4 regions of the Oceanobacillus sp. FSL K6-3682 genome follow, and region 3 is predicted to be linked to each of the others. Evidence: riboswitches for the same ligand, from Rfam matches in the RefSeq annotation. Region 3 holds a riboswitch; each other region holds the start of a gene.
The links. Region 3 has a riboswitch for thiamine pyrophosphate ahead of MHH51_RS12470 (ABC transporter ATP-binding protein). Riboswitches for the same ligand answer to the same signal wherever they lie in the genome.
Positions count from the first base shown of each region.

Region 1: it holds a riboswitch for thiamine pyrophosphate, as region 3 does, so the genes downstream of both, MHH51_RS02375 (thiamine phosphate synthase) here and MHH51_RS12470 (ABC transporter ATP-binding protein) in region 3, are expected to answer to the same signal.
Region 2: it holds a riboswitch for thiamine pyrophosphate, as region 3 does, so the genes downstream of both, MHH51_RS21165 (acetylornithine deacetylase) here and MHH51_RS12470 (ABC transporter ATP-binding protein) in region 3, are expected to answer to the same signal.
Region 4: it holds a riboswitch for thiamine pyrophosphate, as region 3 does, so the genes downstream of both, thiW (energy coupling factor transporter S component ThiW) here and MHH51_RS12470 (ABC transporter ATP-binding protein) in region 3, are expected to answer to the same signal.

Region 1 is NZ_CP150263.1:439,000-445,114, reverse strand. Features, by position in the region: gene MHH51_RS02395 (ThiF family adenylyltransferase) at 1-291, opposite strand, end outside; gene MHH51_RS02390 (thiazole synthase) at 281-1,051, opposite strand; gene thiS (sulfur carrier protein ThiS) at 1,055-1,258, opposite strand; gene thiO (glycine oxidase ThiO) at 1,255-2,391, opposite strand; gene MHH51_RS02375 (thiamine phosphate synthase) at 2,394-3,005, opposite strand; TPP riboswitch at 3,121-3,216, opposite strand; gene MHH51_RS02370 (MerR family transcriptional regulator) at 3,314-4,054, opposite strand; gene MHH51_RS02365 (DNA-binding protein) at 4,258-5,967, opposite strand.
Region 2 is NZ_CP150263.1:4,362,374-4,368,488, reverse strand. Features, by position in the region: gene MHH51_RS21185 (MFS transporter) at 1-615, shown strand, start outside; gene MHH51_RS21180 (TerC family protein) at 669-1,331, opposite strand; gene MHH51_RS21175 (DUF2653 family protein) at 1,644-1,940, opposite strand; gene MHH51_RS21170 (S66 peptidase family protein) at 2,286-3,320, opposite strand; TPP riboswitch at 3,926-4,035, shown strand; gene MHH51_RS21165 (acetylornithine deacetylase) at 4,120-5,388, shown strand; gene tenA (thiaminase II) at 5,428-6,096, shown strand.
Region 3 is NZ_CP150263.1:2,495,724-2,501,838, forward strand. Features, by position in the region: gene MHH51_RS12450 (LysM peptidoglycan-binding domain-containing protein) at 1-407, opposite strand, end outside; gene MHH51_RS12455 (antibiotic biosynthesis monooxygenase) at 1,175-1,495, opposite strand; gene MHH51_RS12460 (ABC transporter substrate-binding protein) at 1,680-2,687, opposite strand; gene MHH51_RS12465 (ABC transporter permease) at 2,689-3,429, opposite strand; gene MHH51_RS12470 (ABC transporter ATP-binding protein) at 3,433-4,206, opposite strand; TPP riboswitch at 4,348-4,457, opposite strand; TPP riboswitch at 4,562-4,661, opposite strand; gene MHH51_RS12475 (glyoxalase) at 4,975-5,373, opposite strand; gene MHH51_RS12480 (TetR/AcrR family transcriptional regulator) at 5,661-6,115, shown strand, end outside.
Region 4 is NZ_CP150263.1:889,516-895,630, forward strand. Features, by position in the region: gene MHH51_RS04525 (hypothetical protein) at 1-273, opposite strand, end outside; gene thiE (thiamine phosphate synthase) at 403-1,023, opposite strand; gene thiM (hydroxyethylthiazole kinase) at 1,013-1,798, opposite strand; gene thiD (bifunctional hydroxymethylpyrimidine kinase/phosphomethylpyrimidine kinase) at 1,788-2,609, opposite strand; gene thiW (energy coupling factor transporter S component ThiW) at 2,641-3,132, opposite strand; TPP riboswitch at 3,546-3,659, opposite strand; gene MHH51_RS04550 (LytTR family transcriptional regulator DNA-binding domain-containing protein) at 3,784-4,836, shown strand; gene MHH51_RS04555 (ABC transporter ATP-binding protein) at 4,947-5,795, shown strand; gene MHH51_RS04560 (ABC transporter permease) at 5,792-6,115, shown strand, end outside.

The DNA.
Region 1 (6,115 bases), 2.1 Mb from region 3:
AACGTGGCTATTCACTTCAGAAAGCCTTTGTTTGGCGGCAACCGCTTTTGGCATCTTCTGCTTCATATCCGCTTCACTGAAAAGCTGTTGCCGCTGCAGGTTACTTTCTTCTACATAATCCCGGTCAATTATTGTTAGTTGACCAACACCGGCACGTGTCAACGCTTCTGCACTGCTTGATCCCAGTGCGCCTGCACCGACAATCAGCACATGACTCCGGATCAGTTTTTCCTGACCGGCTTCACCAATTGGAGCAAATAATATTTGGCGGTGATAACGATTAGTTTCCAACGCTGATCCCTTCCTCAGGGCTGCTGGCTACAGCATAGTCTTTCTTTGGAATTCTTCCTGCTTCATATCCCAGCCGTCCTGCCTCCACTGCGTATTTCATCGCTTCAGCCATTTTCACAGGATTATCCGCTCCAGAAACTGCTGTATTCAATAAAACGCCATCTGCTCCCAGTTCCATGGCATAAGCTGTATCAGCCGGCGATCCGATACCCGCGTCAACAATAACAGGTACTGATGACTGCTCGATAATAAAAGAGAGATTTAAAGGATTGATAATCCCTTGACCACTTCCAATTGGTGAAGCTCCGGGCATCACTGCATGCGCACCTGCTTCCTCCAGTTTTTTGGCCAGCACAACATCATCTGATGTATATGGAAGTACGGTAAAGCCTTCTGCCACCAGCTCTTCTGTAGCTTTTAATGTCTCAACAGGATCTGGGAGCAATGTTTTATCACATCCAATAATTTCCACTTTTACCATATCACATCGTCCCGAAGCAGCAGCTAATTTAGCAATGCGCACGGCCTCTTTTGCGTCCTTCGCACCTGCCGTATTTGGTAAAAACGTATATCGATCCACATCAATTTTTTCTAAAAAATTTGGCAGTGAGGGATCGTAAATATTCATCCTTCTTACAGAAAAGGTGAGTACCTCTGTCCCTGATTTATCTACCGCCTGCTTTTGAATATCGAAATCAGGATATTTTCCTGTTCCTAAAAATAAACGAGATTTAAATTGATAGTTTCCAACTTTAAGCATTTCTTAACCCCCTCCAACAAAATGAACGATCTCAACCTTATCTCCATTTTCCAGTACAGCTTTTTCATGCTCTTCCTTTTGCAATATCTGCTGATTATGCTCAATGATCAAAGGTTTATCTTCCAATTCCAGAAAATCAATTAGACCTTTGATGTGCTTTACCTCTTCCTGAATTTCTAATCCATTGCCGTTCACTGTTATTTTCATTGTGACTCACCTGCCTTTTCCAGTTTATTGCCTTGACGATTCAAGCTAAAGCTATCGTAATAAAATGGATTAATCGGTTTATTCTCTATTAAGTCTGCCATATAGATTCCCGTAATTGGCGATAGCAGTATGCCATTCCGGTAATGTCCCTTTGCCGTATATAAACCAGCAACATCTGGAACCTCTCCCAAGTATGGAAGTTCATCAGCTGTGGCAGGTCTGACTCCCGCCCAAAAACTGCTTATCCTCGCTTCTCCCAGCCGCGGAACCATTTTCTGTGCTCGTGACAATAGCTTGTGAACGCTCGCAGCATGAACATGCTTATCTGTTTTATCGGGGATGGAAGATGCTCCAACAATCACTTTTTCCCCTTGCTTTGGAACGAGATAACAGCCATCCATCCAAAGCGTAGTTTGAAATAAATTCTCTTCTAATTCCAGCAGCAGACATTCCCCCTTCACCGGAATTGTGCCATAATCTTCAGGCAGCAGTTCATCTCCAAAGGCACCTGTTGCAATAACGATTTGATCAGCATAATAAGCTCCCTTTGTTGTCCGGACTCCATGAACTGCTCTATTTTCTATCAACAGCTCAATTACTTTTTCCTGTTCACGCAAAGCTGCACCATGATGATAGGCAGCCAGGGTGAATGCCTCCGTAAGATGACGGGCAGAAACCTGACCATCATTGGGCAGATAAAGAACAGCATGAAGATTCTCTGTTAAGCCTGGTTCCATCTTCCTTGCTTCTTCTACGGACAGCAAATAAGCAGGATTATCCTCTTCTCTCTGAAATGCAGCGATTGTTTTCAGCTTGTTGTACTGATGCTGATGAAAAGCAAGCTTCATAATCCCCTTATGAATATACTGAATATCAATCCCTGATTTTTCATACAGCTCTTCGGATAAATCTTTAAATAATGCTCTGCTCTCTTGTGCAAATTGGAAAAGAGGACTCTTCTCTGCAAATTCTCCTTGAGCTCCTAACATTCCAGCTGCAGCACTTGATGCCTCACATCCGATTTGATCCCTTTCTACTATCAGCACCCGATAGCCTCTTTTAGCCAGCTGATAAGCAATAGAACAGCCAATTACCCCACCGCCTACAATAATTTGATCAAACTGTTTTTTCACCTTCACCCACCTTCCCAAGTATCCAACACTTCCCGGTAAGCCTCAACAGTTTGCACCGGATTATCCGCCTTCCAAATACCAGACATTATCGCTGCCCCGGCTGCCCCTGCCTTCATTACTTCTTTCGTTCGTTCCGGAGTAATCCCGCCAATAGCGTAGACCGGAACAGATAATACATTGGTGATTTCCCGAAGGTCAGCTAATCCTCTCGGCTGCTGGCCAGGCTTGGACCTGCTGGGATAGAGATGACCATACAGCACATAATCTGCCCCTTCCCGTTGAGCCTGTTCTGCTTCCAGTAAGGAATGAACAGACTTCCCTGTTAAGAGCGCAGAGAAGCACTTTTTCACAAGCGGCATGGAAGGACTGTGATATGCCAACTGGACACCTGCACACTGTTTCATCACAGCGATATCAGCCCGGTCATTTACAATTACTTTCGCTAATGGAAATTCGATGCTTTCTAATGCTTCAATTATTTCCATGATTTCCTTTGCTGTCTTCTTTTTCTCCCGGATATGCAGAAAATCAATATCTCTATGAATCCGCTTAATTATTTGCAAATGCTGTTTAGTAAAATTTCCATCACTGATAAGATGTAATTGTTTGCCCATGCCATTGCTCCTTTCTTTCATTTCCCGAGAATCAGCGGAAGAAACGAAAAAGGCCACTCATCCATTGGATAAGTGGCCCTGATTATATAAAAATTCAGCGATCGAATTATATATCGTCATGTTCCTGCCACTTCCCTACGCTAGTGCTAACCAGATCAGGTTCAAAGGGTCCGAATATTCGTCTCAGCCAAAGGCTCCCCTAGTGTTGACTATTTAATTTTCGAATTACAATTAAAGGATAACATATAATTTTTTATTTTCAAAGTTATTTTTACAGTCTCTCTTTTTTCTGCTTATGAATAATTTGTCTAGCCTTGCTTTGCATAGTTAACAGAAGCAGCATACAAATAATAAGTTAATCCTGTTTGTTGATTCTCTAACATATTTTTGTGAAATTCATCAGTAATAAAAAACCATGTTGATTCAACAAACCCTTGTGAGTCTACCTTCATAATGTTGTCATTGATATACTTAATATGCTCAGAGATAAGCTGTTTGACCCTTTCATCATTTACTGTCCATCCCTTTTTTAAAGCAAAAGCCATTTTATCCATAAACGCTTTCGATTCTCTGGCTGATTCATTTAATTCCTCCGCTTCAATATTATCTACAGGGATTTCGTATTGATAAGTTTCCTGCAGATATTCATTTTGCTCTTTTAACTGTTCCTGCCATTGTTCTTGATTTAACCCTTTAAACATATTTTGATTATCCATCACTTCTCCACGCTCCTCAAAATATATAGTTTCGTTAAGAGTATTTAATATCAGATTCATTCGTTCTCTCTTGTCTTCTATCAGTCTCTTTTGTTCCATTAACATATCGTAACGGCTTTTTTTCTCATACAATATTTTCTGAATAGACTCTAATGAAAAATCTAATTCACGATAAAACAAAATATGCTGTAATTTTTCTAATTCCTTTTTCCCATATAAACGATATCCAGCTTCTGTGATTTCCCTCGGCTCTAACAGTCCAATCTTATGATAATGATAAAGTGTTTTGATCGTTATTCCGGTTAAATCAGCTACTTGCTTAACCGTCAGCATATGAAACTCACCTCCTCATAAATAAACAATAGACTCCTACCTAAGGCAAGAGTCAACAACCATTTTGATATTCTAAAAAAAATATTTCTTATTATTCTAATCTTAATACTTAAACTACATGGAAAAGTCATCTTTCAACAAATCAAAAAAATCCCCTATTGCCGTTTTTAACAATAAGGGATTGGTACGCGTATATCTAGCTGCTATTCTGTTAAACCATCAATCTCCATCACTTCAATGGTTGCAGTACCATTATCCATCAGCTGTGCTTCTGCCTCGATATTATCTCCCTGTTCCAGAAAGATTGCTAATGGAGCCTTGCTGGCATTTACAGTATAGATCGTTGTATCGTTTTCAAGTAAAAATTGGATAATCTGCCCCTGCTCTGTCGAGTTCACAACTACACGACTGACGGTTCCTTGAACAGTCTCAGTGACAGTATCACCAGTAGCTCCCGTGTTTCCAGGATCCTGTAACAGAGCCATTCGATAGGCATCCAAAGCAGCATTTGCGGTATCGCCAAACACGACAAAGTCTGAATCATTCGCTTTAATGTAGGCATACTGCTTATGCAATCCATTCGGATCCAGTACATTGACAACCCAGGTTGGATTTCCGTCAACATTGTATAGAACAGGCATATACCCTTCCCATTTCTTCTCCGGGAATTCCTTATTAACGATTTGCTTTGCTCCTTCACTGTCCATAATACCGTTGTTCTTCTTACCGCCATAATAGGTCAGCTCTCCGGTTCGTGCATTAACTAATGTATAGCCTAATGCAGAATCGATATTTTCCTTCGGGGAGGTCATATCGGTAAAATAAAACATATCTCCATTCTCATCAAACATTGGTGTAACCCCAGATTCCGTGCCAGATTGGTTAGGCAGCTTCACATCTCTCTTGCCAAAGACGCTGTTTAACCAGCCATGAACATATTTCCCATAATAATCATTCGTTAACGTAGCCATTTCTGAGCTTACAGATCCTTCAATAAAGTCTGGAGCCTCGTCTGTTTGATAAGCATTCATTTCACCAGTGACCGGATCAATCACCACAACCTGAAGCTTATCCAGGTTTGGTTTATTTGTAATATTCATCGGCTTATAAATGGTTTGAACATACCATGGCTTTCCATCATCATCCACTTCTATTTGTGCTTCTCCACCTTGTATATATTGCGGAAACTTATTATAAATTACACGCTGCACATATTTATGAAAATAGCTGGAATTTGTATATTCCATAGGCTCCTCTTCAAACGTTGGCTGTGCGTTTACATCTGTTGCAGAAATCGTAAAGTACCCAGCTGTTTCTTTTCCACGGACAAACTTCCAAAAGTCGGCGAATTCAACAGGAGCAACGTAAACAATTTCATCTCCCACCTGCTGTACCTGTAGCTTGCCTAAGTCATAGAATTGGGCGTTTGGCACAACACTCATTGCCTTTTGAATCTTGTTACGTGCAAATTCAGGGGCCACTGTAATCGGTGTTTCATCCTTAGATAACGGCTTTGCCTCGGACTCTTCATTTACTGTGATCGTATTATGTGCATTGTCCAATACTGTAAAACCGGTAATGATTACAGCGATAAATAATAACAGTCCTAATCCAAAAATGCTGAACAATGGTATAAACAGCTTTTTCTCCATAAAATTATTCGGCTTTAATATTGCCGTCAAAGCCGGTGCAAGGACAATAGCAGTAATTAAATTAATCAATAGCATATTCGGAATAGTAATTGCCGGCATCATAAAATAGTTAATGACGGCTAAAACAATAAAACCAAAAACAAATAATCCAAAAGCAAATTTCAGCGCCCGCCCTGTTTGTACCGATGAAGCAAAAGCTACTACAACTGCTACAATCACGTATAAAATCATACTTATTAAAGTTGCTAATAAAATTCCCATCTTCTGCTCTTCCTCTCTTATTGCTGCATCTATATTTACGATAAAGCACCAAGAAAGGATTCATTTTTTATGTAAGTAATTACCGACACTCACCAAGCTATGTTGATACTAATAAAAAAGACAATACCCCAAATAGAAAGAGGTACCA
Region 2 (6,115 bases), 1.9 Mb from region 3:
CTGCAGGAAAAACAAAAACCGATAAAGGAAATCAAAGAAGGTCTGGCATATATTCGTAATTCACGCTTTTTGCTGACAGGCTTAGCGGTTTTAATTACACTGAACTTCTTTGTATTCGGAACCCTGCATATTGCGATTCCCTTCTTAGTGGAGAGCTATGGAGGAACACCGCTTAATCTAAGCTACATGGAAGCCAGTCTGGGTATAGGTCTGGTTGCCGGGACAGGGGTACTCAGTACCGTGCTGATAAAAAGGAAAGGCAGAACTTCCCTGTTCGGCTTATTGGGGGCGTTAATATCGTACGTTATTTTTGCACTTGTCCCTAATTTAACAATGCTTACGGTTGTTGTATTCTTTATTGGATTTTCTATGTCGTTTGTATTTATTCCGTTCTTTACAGCTGCTCAGAAGCAGACAGAAGACTATATTATGGGAAGAGTCATGAGTATTATTTTTCTGGCTATGAATGGATTCGATCCAATTTCATATGCTCTTGTTTCTGGATTGTCAGCTGCTGATATTTCTATTCAAGTTATCCTGCTAAGCTTTGCGGCGATAGGCTTGATTATTACAACAGTGCTATTTAGAAAAGCAAAAACCTATCAAAGTTTGTAAAACTGCAGCTAAAAAAACCTCTTATGCGATGTTTTGTCACATAAGAGGTTTTTTTATACGGTCATTTCTAATTGATTTCTGCGCCACTTACCAATAAATAGAATGGAAATAGTAAGGATATTGAGGAAGATAAGCTGTCCATATTTCATTGAAGCGAAAAGCTGCTGTACAAATGCCTCTTCTAACAGCATCTTTCCAGCTGTCCAAGCAAGTAAGCCTGCACCGATATAAATAATAATTGGGAAGCGCTGGATTAATTTTAGAATGAGTTCACTGGCTGTTAAAATAATCGGGATACTTAAAATGATTCCGGCAATTACCAGCAGCAAATCGCTGTCTGCAATGGCAGCGATGGCCAGTACATTATCCAGACTCATGATGACATCTGCAAAAATAATAATTGTTATCGCCTCACGCAAAGAATTCCCGCTCTTCATCTGACTTTGATCCTGCTTATCAACCAGTAATTTATATGCTACATACAATAGGAGAAATCCGCCAATTAGTTGAATAAAAGGCAGCTGTAGCAAGTAAATCATGATAAAAACAAAGAGGATACGAAGCGCAATCGCTCCAAAAGTTCCCCAGCGGATAGCGCGTGTTTGAAGATGTTCCGGAAGATTTCGGCTCGCCATCGCAATGACAATAGCATTATCCCCGCTTAATAAAATATTGATAAGGAGAATTTGTCCGACTGTCTGTATAAACTCCAACATATCTCTCCTTTCCTGTCTGCTCGATATTTTAGTATATGAGCTTGTACGAGGAATCAGAACAGGAGAGAAAAAAATAAAGAACGGCAAATGAAAACCCTTTTATTTTTTTATCCAAAGGAAATAAAAGGGTTGTTAACTGTTTTATATGTACGTACATGCCAGGAGGCCTTCCTGCTCTTTTTTGTCAAAAGAAAACTTGTTAAGAAAAAATTAAAATAAATGCTATATTCAATTGAATAGAGGCTGTTGGCCTTGAATCATTTGAAAATATGTAAATAAGCTTAAAAAATATTATCAAGTTTTTATGAGAAACTAGCTATCACTGCGAAGGCGCGCGTAAATGCCGTTTCGTCTGTTTAAATCCAGCTTTAAGCCTGCATATGGATCAGCATGAAGATTCTCTTTGATCCATTTTCTTAATGCAGTAATAATTTGCTTGGTCATCCATTCCTGTTTTCCGGACGGCGTTATGATTTCTGCTGAAAAACCAGTGTAATCATCATAAAACAACTCTACCTGGACGTCATCTGCATTCATATTCTGTTCTTCAGCAATGTACATACATATAGCAAGCACAATATCCTCTTCAGGAATAATAAGTTTTTGCATACCTCAAATTCCTCCTGCATATGGTTGGAAGGCTTATTTAATATCCGCCTTTAGCGATGGTGCCCATTCTATTCTATCTTACTACAAATTCCCTATTTGCATGAAGCAGGAAGTAGTTATAGGGCATAATCTTTCTCTTGACTCTTCTAATCAGGATAATTTTATTGTTAACCTTTATGGGAAAAAGAGCAATGGAGAGAGCGCGAAGCCTCAGAAGAGCTTAGTCATTACTTCGTTTAACTAACATTTCTAAACAGGAAGTATATCAATAGTATATCACTGTCTTATTTGATTTAATAATGAGAGAGGTGTAAATCTATTCTAACTAAAGAAAAGCAGCTGTCCTTAATCCGTAACAGCTGCTTCTATAATCGAAAAGGATGCTTGATGGCAATCAACTTGTGCTAATCTTCCATATGGGATAGGTGTTTTTGGTTCAGTATGTCCAAAAGAAACACCATAAAGAACAGGAAGGTCAACCAGCCCGTTTTCTGCTAGAACAGATAAGATAATTTCCTTATATGCTTCATAATGTACCTCCCCATAAGGTTTTGCAAAAATCATTCCATTTGCCTGGTGGAGTATTCCTTGAGCTGCATAGTTTCTAAGCCATCTTTTTATTAACTCGGGCTCTGTCTGCTCCTCGGATGTTTCAAAGAAGAGAATGCTATTCTTCCATGCTCCCTGCTGTGGCCAGATTTCTGTTCCTTTGGCAAATTCAAGTACTTCGATACAGCCTCCGATAAGGTTTCCTTTTGCGATACCGCTTCCCTGCAGGAGTTCATAACCCCGATCAGGATATCTTGTTCTTGCAATGGATTTATTGGAAATATCCCATTCCAGGAATTCACTTGTCCATTTCTCCGGTGCAGAGATATTGCCGACTGCTTCCACTTTAAAAAGCATGTTTTGAATGGCATTCACTGTGTAATCATCCATTGCAACATTTTCTGCAAAGTCTGTCATAATTGCCGGACCGTAGAAGGAAGATAATCCTGCATGGAAGCAGAATAAATGGACAATCGTCGTGTCAGAGAAACCCATAAAAATCTTTGGGTTTTTACGGATAATATCAAAATCAATATAAGGAAGCAGGCGGATACTATCATCTCCGCCAATATTAGAAATAATCCCTTTGATTTCAGGATCCTGAAAAGCGGTCATTAAATCCTCAGCCCGTGCCTCGGGGTGTTCAGCTATGTAAGCTTGTCCTTTTAAGCTGTTGGGCATTGGCACAACTTCAAGTCCAAAGACGGATTCTAAGCGTTCCACGCCCTGTTCATAGCGCCAACGCAGTGATGGTTCACCAGCTCCTCCCCAGGAAAGGCTGACAGTTGCTACTTTATCACCAGGCGATAATTTTTTTGACTGAATAAGCATAAATGAGGCTCCTTTCTGTGAATGGTATATACTATGTATTCGTTACTTATTTGAGAAATCCTTTTTCTGTTTTTTATAATAAGATCCAGTTTTCTTCTTTCTTCGCATTAATATGGCTGCATATATTAATAAAGCGGTAACGATGATAACACAGCTGTAAATAATAAAACTAGATCCTATAAAATCACTGAATTTGGTTCCTGATATGTACGCTTTATAAGGCTGGCCTTCAGGATAACGGATATTTATTAAATCATGATTTTGAGGAAAAATACGAGAGGATACTTGTTTGGAAATAAAAGTTTCTTCTTCTATATCTTCCGCGTAAAAGGATAAATGCAAATAGTATGAATTTGTGCTATGGAGGCCGGCATTATAATCACGCTCTTTATTGAAAATAAAAGCCTCGGTTTCTATTTTATTGCCACTATAGGATTGAACAACACTTATAACAGCTTTTCCCATAAAAACATATGACATTAAAAATAAGAGAGAAAAGATTCCCAATAGCAAAAAGACAAACAGGTACAGAATAATCTTTGATAAAATCCTGCTTTACGCCTGTAAACCCTTATGGTAATCTAAAGCTGACAAGTAAATACGCAATGATCCACTAGGGGTGCTTATAAAGCTGAGAGAGGCATGTATATACTGCCTTAACCCTTACCAACCTGATCTAGTTTGTACTAGCGGAGGGAAGTGGGCGGGATATGCCTATAGGCAAATGAAATAAAACTTTCTGCCATCTTCCTTCCTGGGGAGATGGCTTTTTTGCGTGCTTTAAAGGAGGTTTATTTTAATGGATAAAATAGTTCAGGATGTATGGAACCGGGAGAAAGAGCTGGTAGAGCTACTCAGCGATTTGATTCGCTTCAGGACACCGGCGCCGCCTGCAAGAAATACAGCGGATATCCAGGCTTATATTGCAAAGTATTTGAAGAAAATGGGTTTTGAAACAGAACAATGGGATGTTTATCCGGGAGATCCAAATGTCGTCGGCCGTCTACAAGGAACTTCTTCTGATGCATATAATAGTTTGATTCTTAATGCACATGTCGATGTCGCTTCTATTGAAGAGGATGAAAAATGGAAGCATGCGCCATTTCAACCGACAGTAGAAGACCGTACATTATACGGACGTGGCGCAGCGGATATGAAAGGTGGACTGGCAGCTTGTTTATTTGCTATGAGAATTTTGCATGACCATCAGATTGAGCTGGGAGGAGATGTCATTCTTCAATCAGTCATTGGTGAAGAAGTTGGCGAAGCAGGAACGAAGCAATGTGGTGAGCGTGGTTATACAGCAGATTATGCCATTGTTGCAGACACTAGTCATTGTGAAATTCATGGACAGGGCGGTGTTATTACGGGCTGGGTTATAGTGAAAAGCCCAACCACGCATCATGATGGTACACGTAGACAACTTATTCATGCAGGAGGCGGAATGAAGGGAGCGAGTGCGATTGAAAAGATGAACAAGCTGATTACTGCCCTGCAGGAGCTGGAGCGCCATTGGGCAGTGACTAAATCTTATCCAGGTTTCCCATCGGGCACGAATACGATTAACCCTGCAGTTATTGAGGGAGGTAGACATGCCGCATTTATCGCAGATGAATGCCGCCTGTGGATTACCGTTCACTATTATCCGGATGAGACAGCTGAACAGGTCGCAGAAGAAATTGAGCTGCATTTACGAAAAACAGCGGAAGCAGACGTCTGGATGAGAGACAATCCGCCGGAATTTGAGTGGGGGGGCGAATCGATGATTGTTGACCGGGGTGAAATTTTCCCATCATTCTCAGTAGATGAGGAGCATGCAGCCTTTGCTCTTTTACAGGAGAGTCATCAGGAAGCATTCGGTGAGAAAGCTTCCAGTCGTATGTCTGAAACAGTAACAGATGGGGGATGGCTTGCAGCCTATGGTATTCCTACTGTCTGCTATGGCCCAGGAGAATTAAAGCACGCTCATGCAGTCGATGAACAGATAGATATAGATGAGCTATTAGACTATACAGCGTCATTACTGCGGTTTATTTTGAAATGGTGTAATACAAAAAAACAGAAATAGCGTTGTTCATAAAAAATATATAAAAGGAGCTTTTATAACATGAAATTTTCAGAGCGTATTCGCAAGAAAGCAGACCCGGTTTGGGAGAAAAGTCATCAGCATCCATTTGTACAAGGGATTGGTAATGGAACACTCGATATAGAGGCATTTAAATTTTATATGTGTCAGGATTACAAGTATTTGATAGAGTACTCCAAAGTAATTGCGTTGGGAACGGTGCTTGCAAAAGATTTAGATACGATGTCCGGGTTTGCTAAATCATTGGACGAAACGTTAAATTTTGAAATGGATCTTCATCGTCAGTATGCTGAACATCTTGGTATTTCAAGGGATGAACTGGAATCTACTGTTCCAGGTCCTGTAACTCTTGCTTACAGCAGTAACATGCTTGCAGAAGCGCAGAAGGGCTCTTTAGCAGCTTTGATTGCAGCAATTCTGCCGTGTGCCTGGAGTTATCACGAAATTGGTCTGGAGCTGGCGAAGAAGCCGGGTGCGCTGGAGCATGAGCAGTACGGAGAATGGGTGAAAATGTACAGCTCGGATGAATTTGGTTCCATCGGTAAGTGGCTGATTGAAAAATTGGATGAACTTGCTGAAGGCTGTACGAAAACAGAACTGAATGATTTAGAAGCTATTTTTCTGAATACCAGCCGCTATGAATATATGTTTTGGGATATGGCGTATAAGCGTGAAGGCTGGCCGGTTTAATGGCAAAGAGATTACCTAT
Region 3 (6,115 bases):
TTTGTAATTGCGCTTCCCCGATCTTCACACACGTAAGTTTCATTCAGATCTGAGATATGTATTTTTGTTCCAAAAGGAAGAGATTGCGGACATGCAATTGTTTTACCTTCTTCTACCTCTTCACCAGACGCCGTTATACCATAGGCAGGGTCGCCAGGTTCTTTTCCGGTAGATTCAGGTCCAGCTGTATAGGCTGTAACAGTAAAAGAAGCTCCAGTTTCATCTGGTATTTTTATTGTTTGTCCAGCTTCAATATAGGCAGGATCCGATATGGATGGATTTGCTGCAATGACAGCATTTACATCTACTTGATAGTTTTGGGCAATACGGTATACATTATCTCCTGATTTTACTTCATAATTCTTCTCAGCAGCTGCTGTCCCTGCAAAGAGTACGAATCCAACCAAAGAAAAAATGATTAAAGAAATATACTTGATAATAACAACTCCCTTTCTATGTAATAACTACTATCTACCCTTCTTTTTAACTTGTAAACGCAAATTCTATCTATCTGAACATTTTTAATTTAATTGTAAAGAAAATGAAAAAAATGAAATATTTCTTCATTGCGTTAATTATTTTCCGTAATAGTAAGTTTGATAACTACTTGTCATCCCCCTTTTATATCTCTGATTAACGATTTTTTTATAAAATTCTTCGTAGATTTTACTGCTTCAAAGGTTTGTATCACAGCCTAAATCTACTGTATTTTTTATCAAATCAAAAAAGAAAGGAAAGAAAAATCTTCCCGTTAACCCGGACAAATAAGATTTTTCTTTCCTCTATTCTTTATTTTTCGCATATATAATAAGAAATCAGTTTTGTATAATTACAGGATTTCTTATGACCTATAACAAAAGAGAAGGAATCTCTATCAAGTCTCTATATGTTGGTTGGGGGGTAACACAATGAGTGATCTGATTAATCCACAGAATAATTTGATAGAGAAACCCCTTTCTGTAATGATAATGATAATCATTATCACATTAGTTGTCAATACCTAATTGCAATATTATTTATTTTAATAAGCAGTTTGATTCGTTCACTAATTGATTATTGTATGAATTATTGGGGAAATATGCATAAATCTATTCATAAAAATGCCGTCTTCTTCACAGTTGAAGACGGCATTTTGTGAATAATCATAGTGTAACAAAACTTAGATAAAAGGATACTATGCTGGATGGTGCTGTACAAAGACTTCAAATATTGATAATTCCGTTCCAAGGATTGGACTATCTTCTTTTTCTTCTTTATTCTGTGATTCATGAGCTTTTCTTGTTTCTCTGCTTTCTCTCCAAACCTCAAAAGAAGCGTGATCATCCCACGTTGTGCAAACCTGCAGCTCATCATACTCTGCTGTATTTTCTTTTATCAAGACTTCCATAAATACAAATCCATCAAATGTGTGTACTGCCTTAGCTTTTTGGAATAATGCTGCGACCTCATTTACCTTTCCTTTTTTTACTCGTAATGTGTTAACGACTTTAATCATTATGCACAGCCTCCTATGATTTAGATAAAAATCTATGTTTATATTCTAATACCACTTCTGCCTGTTTTCCACCTATTCGGGTGTGCCAAAAATACGGTATACCATGAGAAACCCTTGCTTGAAACGCACTTGGCTGATTTCCAACAATACTTTGAACAATAAATAAGCAGCTTTATAGAAATTATTATTCAATATTGACAAATATATCATCGATATTTGGAATTTCTTTAATCACGCCGTATTCTTTTAACCAATTCGCTGTTTTTTCCCATGAAGCTCTTTCCTGTGTACCAAAACCCTGCTCTGAATCCATTTTTGGTAATAAAATAGTTAAGCTCTCTGTTTCAATTTCTTTTTCCAGGGGAAAGTTTACTTCATCCTGATAATCCAGCAGGATTTGCAGTGCTTCTTCCTCATTTTCAACCATGAAATCGTATCCCTTACGCGCAGCGCGCCAAAACGCTTCAATATTTTCTCGCTCGGCATCCCATGTTTCATCACTTGTCACAGCGACAATTTCGTAAAAATCAGGCACCCCGTAATCTACTGGATCAATAAAATCAATTGCATGCCCTTCACTGCGTAAGACTGGCACTTCATGATTCACATACATGCCACTCACTGCATCGACCTGCTCAGAAATAAGTGAAGAACCTAATTCAAATTCTACATTTATCATATCTACTTTTTCATAATCTCCGCCGTCATGCTCGACCATTGTTTTAACAATTGCCTCATTTACAGGAATTCCAGGGTAACCTACCTGCCTCCCTTCTAATTCTTTCGGCGATTCTATCGGATCATTGGAACGGGAAACAATCCGGTTTAACGGCTCACGAACGACAGCAGCCACAGACTTAACAGGAATATCTTCATTTGCTCTTGCTGCAATCACATCGGGCTGGTAATATAACCCCATTGTCACCTTGCCTGAAGCCGCAAGTGTCAGAGGGTCTGTTGGATTTGCCGGGAATTGAATATCAACTTCAATCCCTTCTTCCTCAAAATAACCCTTCTCTTCTGCTACGTATAGATAACTATGTACGGCATTCGGATACCAATCAAGCATAATAGAAACAGTATTTGTCCCGTTTACTTTTTTATTATCCTCTGCATTTGATTCTTCATTTCCACAAGCGCTTAGAATTGTAAAGCCTATCAGAATACTAACTATTGCTGTTAATTTATTCATACTAAGATCTTCTCCATTTCAATATATATTTTTCTAGCAAAACAACTGTAATAAATAATATAATTCCAATTAAAGAGAGAACGACTATAGGTGCAAAGACCCCTGCTCCATTAAATTGTGTCATCATCCGCCGGCTAAAATAACCTAGGCCAGCCTGTGCACCGAGCCACTCTCCAATTGCAGCGCCAATCACACTCATGGGGACGGCTACTTTTAACCCTGAAAAGAAAGAAGGCAGTGCAGATGGAACCTCCAGCTTGAAAAAAAGCTGTCTTTTAGATGCGCCAAGTGTTTGAAATAACTCTTTCAGTTCTTTACTTGTTGATCGAAAACCATCGAATGTACTGACGGTAATAGGAAAAAAGGTAATGATAATTGTAACGATGACTTTGCTCCAGATGGAATATCCGAACCAAAGTACAAAAATAGGTGCCAGTGCAATAATAGGAATGGTTTGTGATGTAATTAAAATAGGATAAATGGCTTGCTCTAATGTTTTTGATATATTCATACTGATTGCTAGGATAATTCCAAGTACTAATGAAATACCGAGGCCAATTGCAATAACAGCCAGTGTAACAGGAAGATGATGCAGCAGAAGCTCCGCTTTCAATTCCCATAGCTTTATCGCAATTTCAGTCGGCGCCGGTAAAATAAATGGTGTATTAACAAACCTCGCTCCTGCTTCCCATATAAATAAAAATATTGTGATTAAAATAATAGAATAAAGATAATTTTTCATTGATTACACCCTCATCCGAAATTGATCCAGCAGATTATTTTTTAGCTCCGTCACTTCTTTATTTCCTAAATCCTGTTGCCGTCTTGGACGTTCCAAAGGCACTTCGATCTCTTTAAATGTTGTAAAAGGTGTATCAGTAATGACAAAAATGCGGTCAGACAAAAATAATGCTTCTGTAATATCATGTGTTATAAATAAAATAGTAGATTGCTGCTCTTTCCATTGTTCTAATAGCCATTCCTGCATAAATAACCTGTTCATCGCATCCAAAGCTGAAAAAGGTTCGTCCAGCAATAGCACATTAGAACCGGATAAAGTAGCTCTTAAAAAGGAAACACGCTGGCGCATCCCACCGGATAGTTCATGCGGATATTTATTCTCGTATCCTTTTAAACCAAACGCCTCCAGCAAGCTATCGACAGCTCTTCTATCGAGACGACTTTCTTTGTGCAGTTCTAACGGAAGAACTGCATTTTGCTGAACTGTACGCCAAGGCATTAATAAATCCTGTTGAGGCATATACCCAACTTTTCCTGAACGGTCGGTTACTTGTTTTTCATTTAAATAGATAGATCCACCGGTCAGTTCTTCCAGCCCGACAATAAGACGAAATATGGTTGATTTTCCTGAGCCGCTTGCACCGATAATACTTACAAATTCACCATCTGCAACAGAAAGATTCATGTTTTTTAAAATGGGAATCTCCCCTGCATCATTTTTATAATGGAAATCGACATTTTTAAACTGAAGTGCTAATTTATTATTTTGTTCTCTCATCCTTCGTTTTCACCCTCTTTCTGATAAAAAGTATAAGTTTATTTCTTAATAACACTTGTTAATAGATTGAATATGCACGCCTCCCTTCAAACAAAAATACCCCGGACACGAAGCCCAGGGTACACACATTTCCATATGATAGAAATTACTTTGCATGTTCCCTACGCTGGTCTCAACCAGATCAGGTTCTAAGGGTCTTTATCTTATGGATACTATCTCAACCAGCAACACTGGTCCCCCTACATTCTTATTAAATTGTATCTCTTACTATTTGAATCTACTGTAAGAGCATTAAAAAACCCACTCAACAAATATTGATGAATGGGAAATGAGTACATAACTAGATTATTACCTACTTAAGTAAACCTCACTTCCCTACGTTAGTGTTAACTAAATCAGGTTCCAAGGGTCAAGTTTCCTTTCTCAGCAATAAAATTGCTCCCCTAGCGATTATAGAAATATGAAATTTAGAATTAATAGTTTACCTGTAAGTGCTGATTAAATAGCATGATGCATTCATAGCGTTATTTTCAGCGGTATCCTTTATAATCAGGGTGTATTATGGTTTTTATTCTTGAAACGAATACACTACAGCATGCTATAAGAAAGAAGTAAAATACTTAAGGCTTATTTAAGCATATATCATTTAAAAATGCAAACCATGCCTGACACTACAATATTAGCGTCAGGCTGGTTCCTGTCATTATTGGTACTTATTAATAGGACGAGATCATTATCTCTCCACATTTCTTCTATTCATTTATTACCCTATTGTTTCATCCACATCGGTTCTAACATATTCCCATCAATATCAGATACCTCCAAGCCATACATTTGCTCTTCCGGCACCCCCATATCAACACGATAAGCATCGCCGCCATTTTCTTTTGCTAATTGTCCAAATTCTTTGACTGCTTCAGCGCTTTCCATGCCGAAACAAATTAAAGCAGCATTTTCTTTTTGTGTATCGGCAATCTTCTTATTTTTGAGGAACTGTTGATAAAAAGAATGTTCTAACAACATGATATAAAAATTTTCGTCCCAGACCATACAGCTTGCATGAACATCAGAAAAGTCATCGTTCTTTGTAAATCCAATTTTTTCGTAAAAATTAGTGGCATCTGCTACATTCTTGACTGGAAAGTTAACAAAAATCATTGTACTCATTAAAACGCCTCCTTTTTATTAGTTTACTATAAATGAATAAGAAAAGCTTCTTCTCGATTGCTCAATAGTTTTTCTTTTATTTAATAAATTCTCGGTATAAGCCATTACCTATTTTCTTTTTCAGAATAAATAAGGCTTCTTGATTTCTCCTGGTGTGTTTTCCCCTGCATCTTATATTAGACATTTTTTCATACATAATATTGAAATTTCTTGCCTAATAGGTAAAAATATATTAAAATGACCACAGGTCAAAATTGACTATGGGTCAAATAAAGGAGGTTTTATTCATGTCACAAAGAATGGATAAAATATTTCATGATAGAAATACTACCATTCTAAATAATGCAGAGAAACTATTTAGACTAAAAGGTTTTGATAACGTAACGATGAATGACATAGCGAAAGAATCTAATATTGCAAAGGGTACGTTATATTTGCATTTTAAATCAAAGGAGGAATTACTTTTTAATATTTTGATACCTAAATTAAAAGAATTTAATGCCAAAGTGGAACTTATCGATAAAAAAGAAGAACTTACAAGTGATAAAATCAAAAAAATAATCACGTATGGATTTGATAGTGACTTTTTTGATTTTACTAAGAATCATTTTCTTTATATGCATCAATTATTTAATGTACAATACTATAATGAATTAAATGCAGTTATTGATAAGATCATAAAGAATTTTTCTCTAATCATACAAAATGGAAAAGAAATAAACGAGGTAAACTCTTCTTTGCC
Region 4 (6,115 bases), 1.6 Mb from region 3:
ACCTGGAAAGCCAGGGGGGAAGTTGCCAATTCGCTCCTGGGATGGAAAGTTTTGCTGTTCATGTTGATGTTGGTACGGTATATTATCAGCAGGCTGCTGTTCCTGATAATAGCCCCCTGGGCCGCCAGTTTCACCTTCTGGACCCCCTGCAAAGAATCCATTGGAATAATTATGCTGTGGGGCCGGCTGAAAATAATTATTCAGCATCTTTCCGGGCAGGTTATTCTGTTTGTTTTCCTCGCCGTTTGGATGCGGTGGTTGAAAATAATTCATAATTTTCCTCCTCTATTAGGCTAATGTTCCCTAATAGCATATGAGGCATCTGCATTATTTGCGCTTCATAACAAACAGATTGGGCGGAATAACTAGTCTGACGAAGTTCTTTCATTAATTCTAGCTAGACTAAAGCTTATCTACAGCTTCTTTAATATTATCTGCTTCTGTAACAGCAGTAATAAAAGAAACGCCATCAGCACCTGCTTCTATAACAGAGCTTGCGTTATCTGTCTGGATACCGCCTATTGCCACAACAGGTATGTCTGGAAACTGCGAGCGGATAGTATGAATCCATTCTAAGCCTACAGCCTGTTTTGCATCTTCTTTTGTAGCAGTTGCAAAAATTGGTCCAACGCCAATATAATCCACTAAATCGAGCGGACTTTGGTCAAGCTCCTGTGGTGTAGATATCGACAGGCCAATGATTTTATCCGGGAACTTAGCCCGGACTTCCTTGACAGGCATATCATCCTGCCCTACATGTATACCGTCTGCATCCAATTCCTCGGCCAGCTCAATATTATCATTAATAAAAAATGGAATATCATGTTTTCGGCATTGCTCTCGCAAGCTTTTACCCAGCTTAATCTTTTCCTCACCATTTAACGAGCCGGTGCCTTTTTCCCGAAATTGAAATGAAGTAATACCTGCAGTGAGTGCTTCCTCTAAAACAGTGTGAGGATCCCTGTGACAATTTTGGCTTCCCATAATAAAATATTTTCTTAATTGTTCTCTATTAAATTCCATCTTCAGTGCCTCCATTTAGTTGCTTGGGTGTAAAGGATAAAGCATCCATAAAGCTTGGCAAAAAGGTTCCCGGTCCTTGCACATGAGACTGCTCTGCTGCATGCTCTGCGGCCAGTCCGTAGAAACTGAGTGCAGTACGGAGCTGTTCCCCGACTGGATAAGAAGTAGTCAGACATGCTGCTACAACAGATCCTAATAAACATCCCGCCCCGGTAATACTGGAGAGAAGCGGATGCCCAGTCTGGTTATAAATTAATTTCTGATCGGCATAGATAACATCTGTTTTTCCGGTTACTACAATCGCAGTATCAAATTGTTTCCTGGCTTTTTCTGCAATATCATCTATATTTCCTTCCCCAATAGAATCCACTCCCCGTGTTTGAATATCTGCATTAACCAAGGAAGCAATTTCACCTGCATTCCCTTTAATAACTGTTGGGCGTACATCTTGTAAAATTCTTTCTATTACTTCTTTCCGAAAAGAAGTAGCAGCTGCGCCAACAGGATCAAGAACTACAGGAATTCCCTTTTCATTGGCAGCTTTCCCTGCTGCAATCATTGCTTCAATTTCATTTTCTAAAATGGTACCAATATTTAAAACAAGTGCATCTGCAATTTTGGCCATATCTGCTGCTTCTCTTAATTCCTTTGCCATAACAGGACTGCCACCAAAGGCAAGCAGTCCGTTAGCACTAAAGTTCATGACAACCTGATTGGTTAAATGATGAATGAGAGGCGTGTTGTTTCTGACTTGCTGGATAATATCAGGATTCATGTGTAATCTCCCTTCCTGCATTTTCCCGGATTGCCCAGTGGTTCGTCGGGCCATTCCCTTTTCCAAGCTCAAATGATTTGGAAATAGCTGCAGTCACAAAAGCTTTTGAGTGTTTTACCGCCTCTGAAAGTGGATAACCTTTACCTAAATAAGCAGCAATGGCAGCAGCATAGGTACAGCCGGTTCCATGCGTATTCTTTGTATCAATACGATCAGCAGCGTAGCTATGCATCTGTTTGCCGTCATAAAGAAAATCAACAGCCTGTCCTTTTAGATGTCCACCTTTAACTAAGGCAGCATCAACATCATACTCGTGAACGAGATATTCTGCAGCATTTTTCATATCTTCTGTAGACGCAATAGATAAGCCGGTCAGAAATTCTGCTTCTGGAATATTTGGTGTAACAACCGTCGTTAAAGGAAGAAGATACTGCCGCAAAAAGCTGCGGGCCTCTTCATTAATTAAAGCGTCACCGCTGGTCGCAACCATAACAGGGTCCATCACATATGGCGCATCAATCTTTCTTAATTTTTGAGCGATTAATTCCATCATTGGCTTACTTGCAATCATTCCTGTTTTCACTGCATGAATTGGCATGTCCTCAATGACTGCATCCAGTTGATCCTCAATCATAGAAAGAGGCATATGCTCAACAGAACGGACTCCTGTTGTATTTTGGGCCACAACAGAAGTAATTACAGACATACCATAGGTTTTTAACTCTTGAAATGTTTTTAAATCCGCCTGAATACCAGCACCACCGCTCGGGTCTGTGCCGGCAATTGTTAATGCACAACGAACCTGACTCATCATAAAATCCTCCTTAGGATTGTAAAATAATTTATTTTGTTAAAGAAAACTGCCGTGCCGGTAAACGGCTGACCAGCAGCCAGCCAATTAAAGCACCAGAGACGCTGCTGACAATAAACGGCGGGATAAATGCAAGTGCTCCTACTGAGCTTCCCATCAGGAGATTCGCAATAGGAACAGCAAAGAATGAACCAATAATCCCTGTTCCAATTATTTCTCCAAAAGCCGCCATTAAATATTTTTGCGTTTTCTTATACAATACCCCGGCGACAAATGCTCCAATCATTGCTCCGGGGAAAGCAACGAGTGTTCCCAGACCTAAAAGGTTTCTGAGCAGGCTGATCATTAATGCGACAATGACTGCCGGCCCCGGTCCAAGTATGATTGCAGCAATGACATTAATGGCATGCTGTACTGGATAAGCTCTGGCAACCCCTGCGGGAAACCAGAGCAATTGAGAGCCAATTGTTCCAATAGCTATAAAAACAGCCATCAGCGTTAATAAGCGTGTACGGTTTTTCAATCCAATCATCTCCTCTATATGTCTAGCTCCATGCGCCAAACTTTAGAGATTTCACGTCACGCCCTACGATAAAGAAGACTTACTGATTGGCAAGCCGTCAGGCGCAGACAGAAGTATAGTCGCGCTTATGCCCTGCGGGTGAAAGTCAACATCGGTTTAAAGTAAAGGAAGGTCGACTAAAAGCAGGCTGAAGCCTAACGTCGGCATACCCCTAAAGGGGCATGTTTCCTTTATCTCAAGGGTGAAGGAAGTTCGACTAAAGTCGAACCACCCCCAAAGATCGGGAGCGCAATCTCTACGTTTTTAAACAGGCGCTTTTCGCTTTTCTTTTTGGAATGAAAAGTAAACTACTTTGTAAAAATAAAAAATCAGGCTTTATAGAGAAGCCTGATTTGGTATACTGAGAGTAATCATAAGTTGATTGACTACTTCCCTACGCTGGTATTAGCCAGATCAGGTTTGTAAGAGTCGGAAAGTAAGCATGCTTCCCTCTCAGCCCGCAGTTTTGGGCTCCCCTAGTAGTTGCTTTTCATTATTTTCTTTGAATCTACTGTATCAAAGATTTAACTGTTTGTCATGAAATAATAATCAGGCTTAAAAGCTATCAAAATAGAATGGAATGAATTCTTTATGGATAGAGAGGTATAAAGCATGTTAAGAATGAACGAAATTGAATATCGTCAAGGAGATCAAACATTATTTCCGAGGATAGATATAGAAATAAAATCTGGAGAAATCAAAGCAATTCAGTCCACTGTTAATGTGCGTGCAGTCTTACTGCAAATGATTTCCGGAGAAGAAAGTGTACGAAAGGGTTTTATTCAGATACACCATAAAACACTGGAGGAGGATAAGCAGAAATACTTTTCCTCTTTAGGAATTTGCTGGTATGAAGAAGGTATTTATGAACGGTTACAGGTAAAGGAATATTTGACATTTATCGGGTCCTTATATCAAAGCAAGGCTTCTATAAAAGAAGTTCTACAGCTGGTTCAACTGGAGGAAAAAGCAAGATGGAAAATGCATCAGTTGAATCGATCTGAAAAACGCCGGGTCCAATTTGGCAGAATATTAATGCAGGAATCAGAAGTTGTTATTTTTGAAGAGCCTGAGGTAAATGTAGACTTAGAAACGAAACGTGTACTTCATCAATTTGTCGAGATTTTGCAGGAAAAGCAAAAAGCGGTATTGATTTTAACAACAAGTACGGAGAGTGCCATTACAATTGCAGATACGGTCTATCGTTTAGATGAACAGGGCCTGCATCAAATCGAAGTTGAAACGGAGGAGAAAGACAGAGTAAAGTCTTTAGAAATAGATGGGATAGAAACAGCGGAAGAAGAGGCTCAAGTACAGCAAACTTTTCAGTTAAATAAAATTTCTGCCAAAGTAGAGGATAAAATTATTTTATTTGACCCACAGGAAATCGACTATATTGAAAGCCAGAATGGTCAAACATATCTGTATACGCGTGGAGAAGGATTTCCAACAGGTTTTACCTTAAAAGAATTAGAACAGCGTTTATCTCATCAAGGCTTCTTTCGCTGCCATCGCTCCTATATTGTGAATCTTCAAAAAATAAGAGAGGTTATTACATGGACCAGGAACAGTTACAGCTTGTCTCTTATTGATAAAAAAAGCTCTCAGGTTCCATTATCGAAATCAAAGTTGAACGAGCTGAAGGAATTATTGGGGGTAGAATAAGCACAATTCAGCTTGAAATATACTCCATTCATTGAAGATATACTGCACTATTCCTTAAATAGCGATATTCTGTGATCACAAACAAATAACTGACGCAGGAGGTTTTTGGAGTGGAGAATATGATAGAAGTGAAATCTTTAGAGAAGATTTTTGGTGATAAACAGGCATTACATGATGTATCTTTCCAGGTTAAAAAAGGAGAAACATTTGGTTTTCTGGGGCCAAGTGGTTCTGGAAAGACAACAACAATAAAGATTTTAACAGGTCAAATGAGGCAGAGTTCAGGTACAGCAAATGTATTTGGTGTACCAGTTTCAAAGTTAAACGCACCTGAATATCGAAAACGTTTTGGTGTGGTAACAGATAATAGTGGTTTATACGCAAGACTAACCATTTATGATAACTTAAAGCTTTACGCAGATTTATATGGTACATCTTTACAACGAATTGACGAGGCGCTTGAATCAGTTAACTTAGGTTCTGAGAAAAAAACACAAGTCGCCAAGCTGTCTAAAGGAATGACACAGCGGGTATTATTAGCAAGAACGCTTTTGCATAAGCCTGAGCTATTATTTTTAGATGAACCGACATCTGCATTGGATCCTGCTAACTCCAAGCATATCCATAATGGTTTAAAGGAACTGAATCGACAGGGAACGACCATTTTTCTGACAACACATGATATGGAGGAGGCAGATCATCTGTGCAGCCAGGTAGCCTTTTTAAATAAAGGGGTCGTCCAGCTTTTAGATGAGCCGAAACAGCTGAAAAAACAGTATCGGGAAGAAATTATTGGTATTGAATTAAAGAATGGAAGAGAATTAGAGCTTCCCTTGAAAGCATCAAGTGCTGAGGAAATTCAACAATATATTTCCCGGGAAATGGTGGAGCGTATTTATACAAAAGAACCGACATTAGGAGATATCTTTGTTGAAGTGACTGGGAGGGAGTTAGTATGACATTTTCTGTAAAACGGTTTATGGCTATTTTTCAAAAAGACTTAAAAGATTTATATCGAAATTTGTATGTTTCATCAACAGCACTGATGCCACTTGTATTTGCTGTCATATATAGTCGGGTAGGGGAAGTGCCATTGGCGATGTACTTGTTTGTAATTACTTTATCCCTTGCTTTGGTTGGTACCTTTCTGCAATGTGCGATAATAGCAGAAGAAAAGGAGAAAAATACGTTGCGTGGTCTGATGCTTTCTCCAGCAACATTGACAGAAATTTTAGCTGGGAAAAGTGCTGTTACTATTGTAATTACGGTTATTGTAACT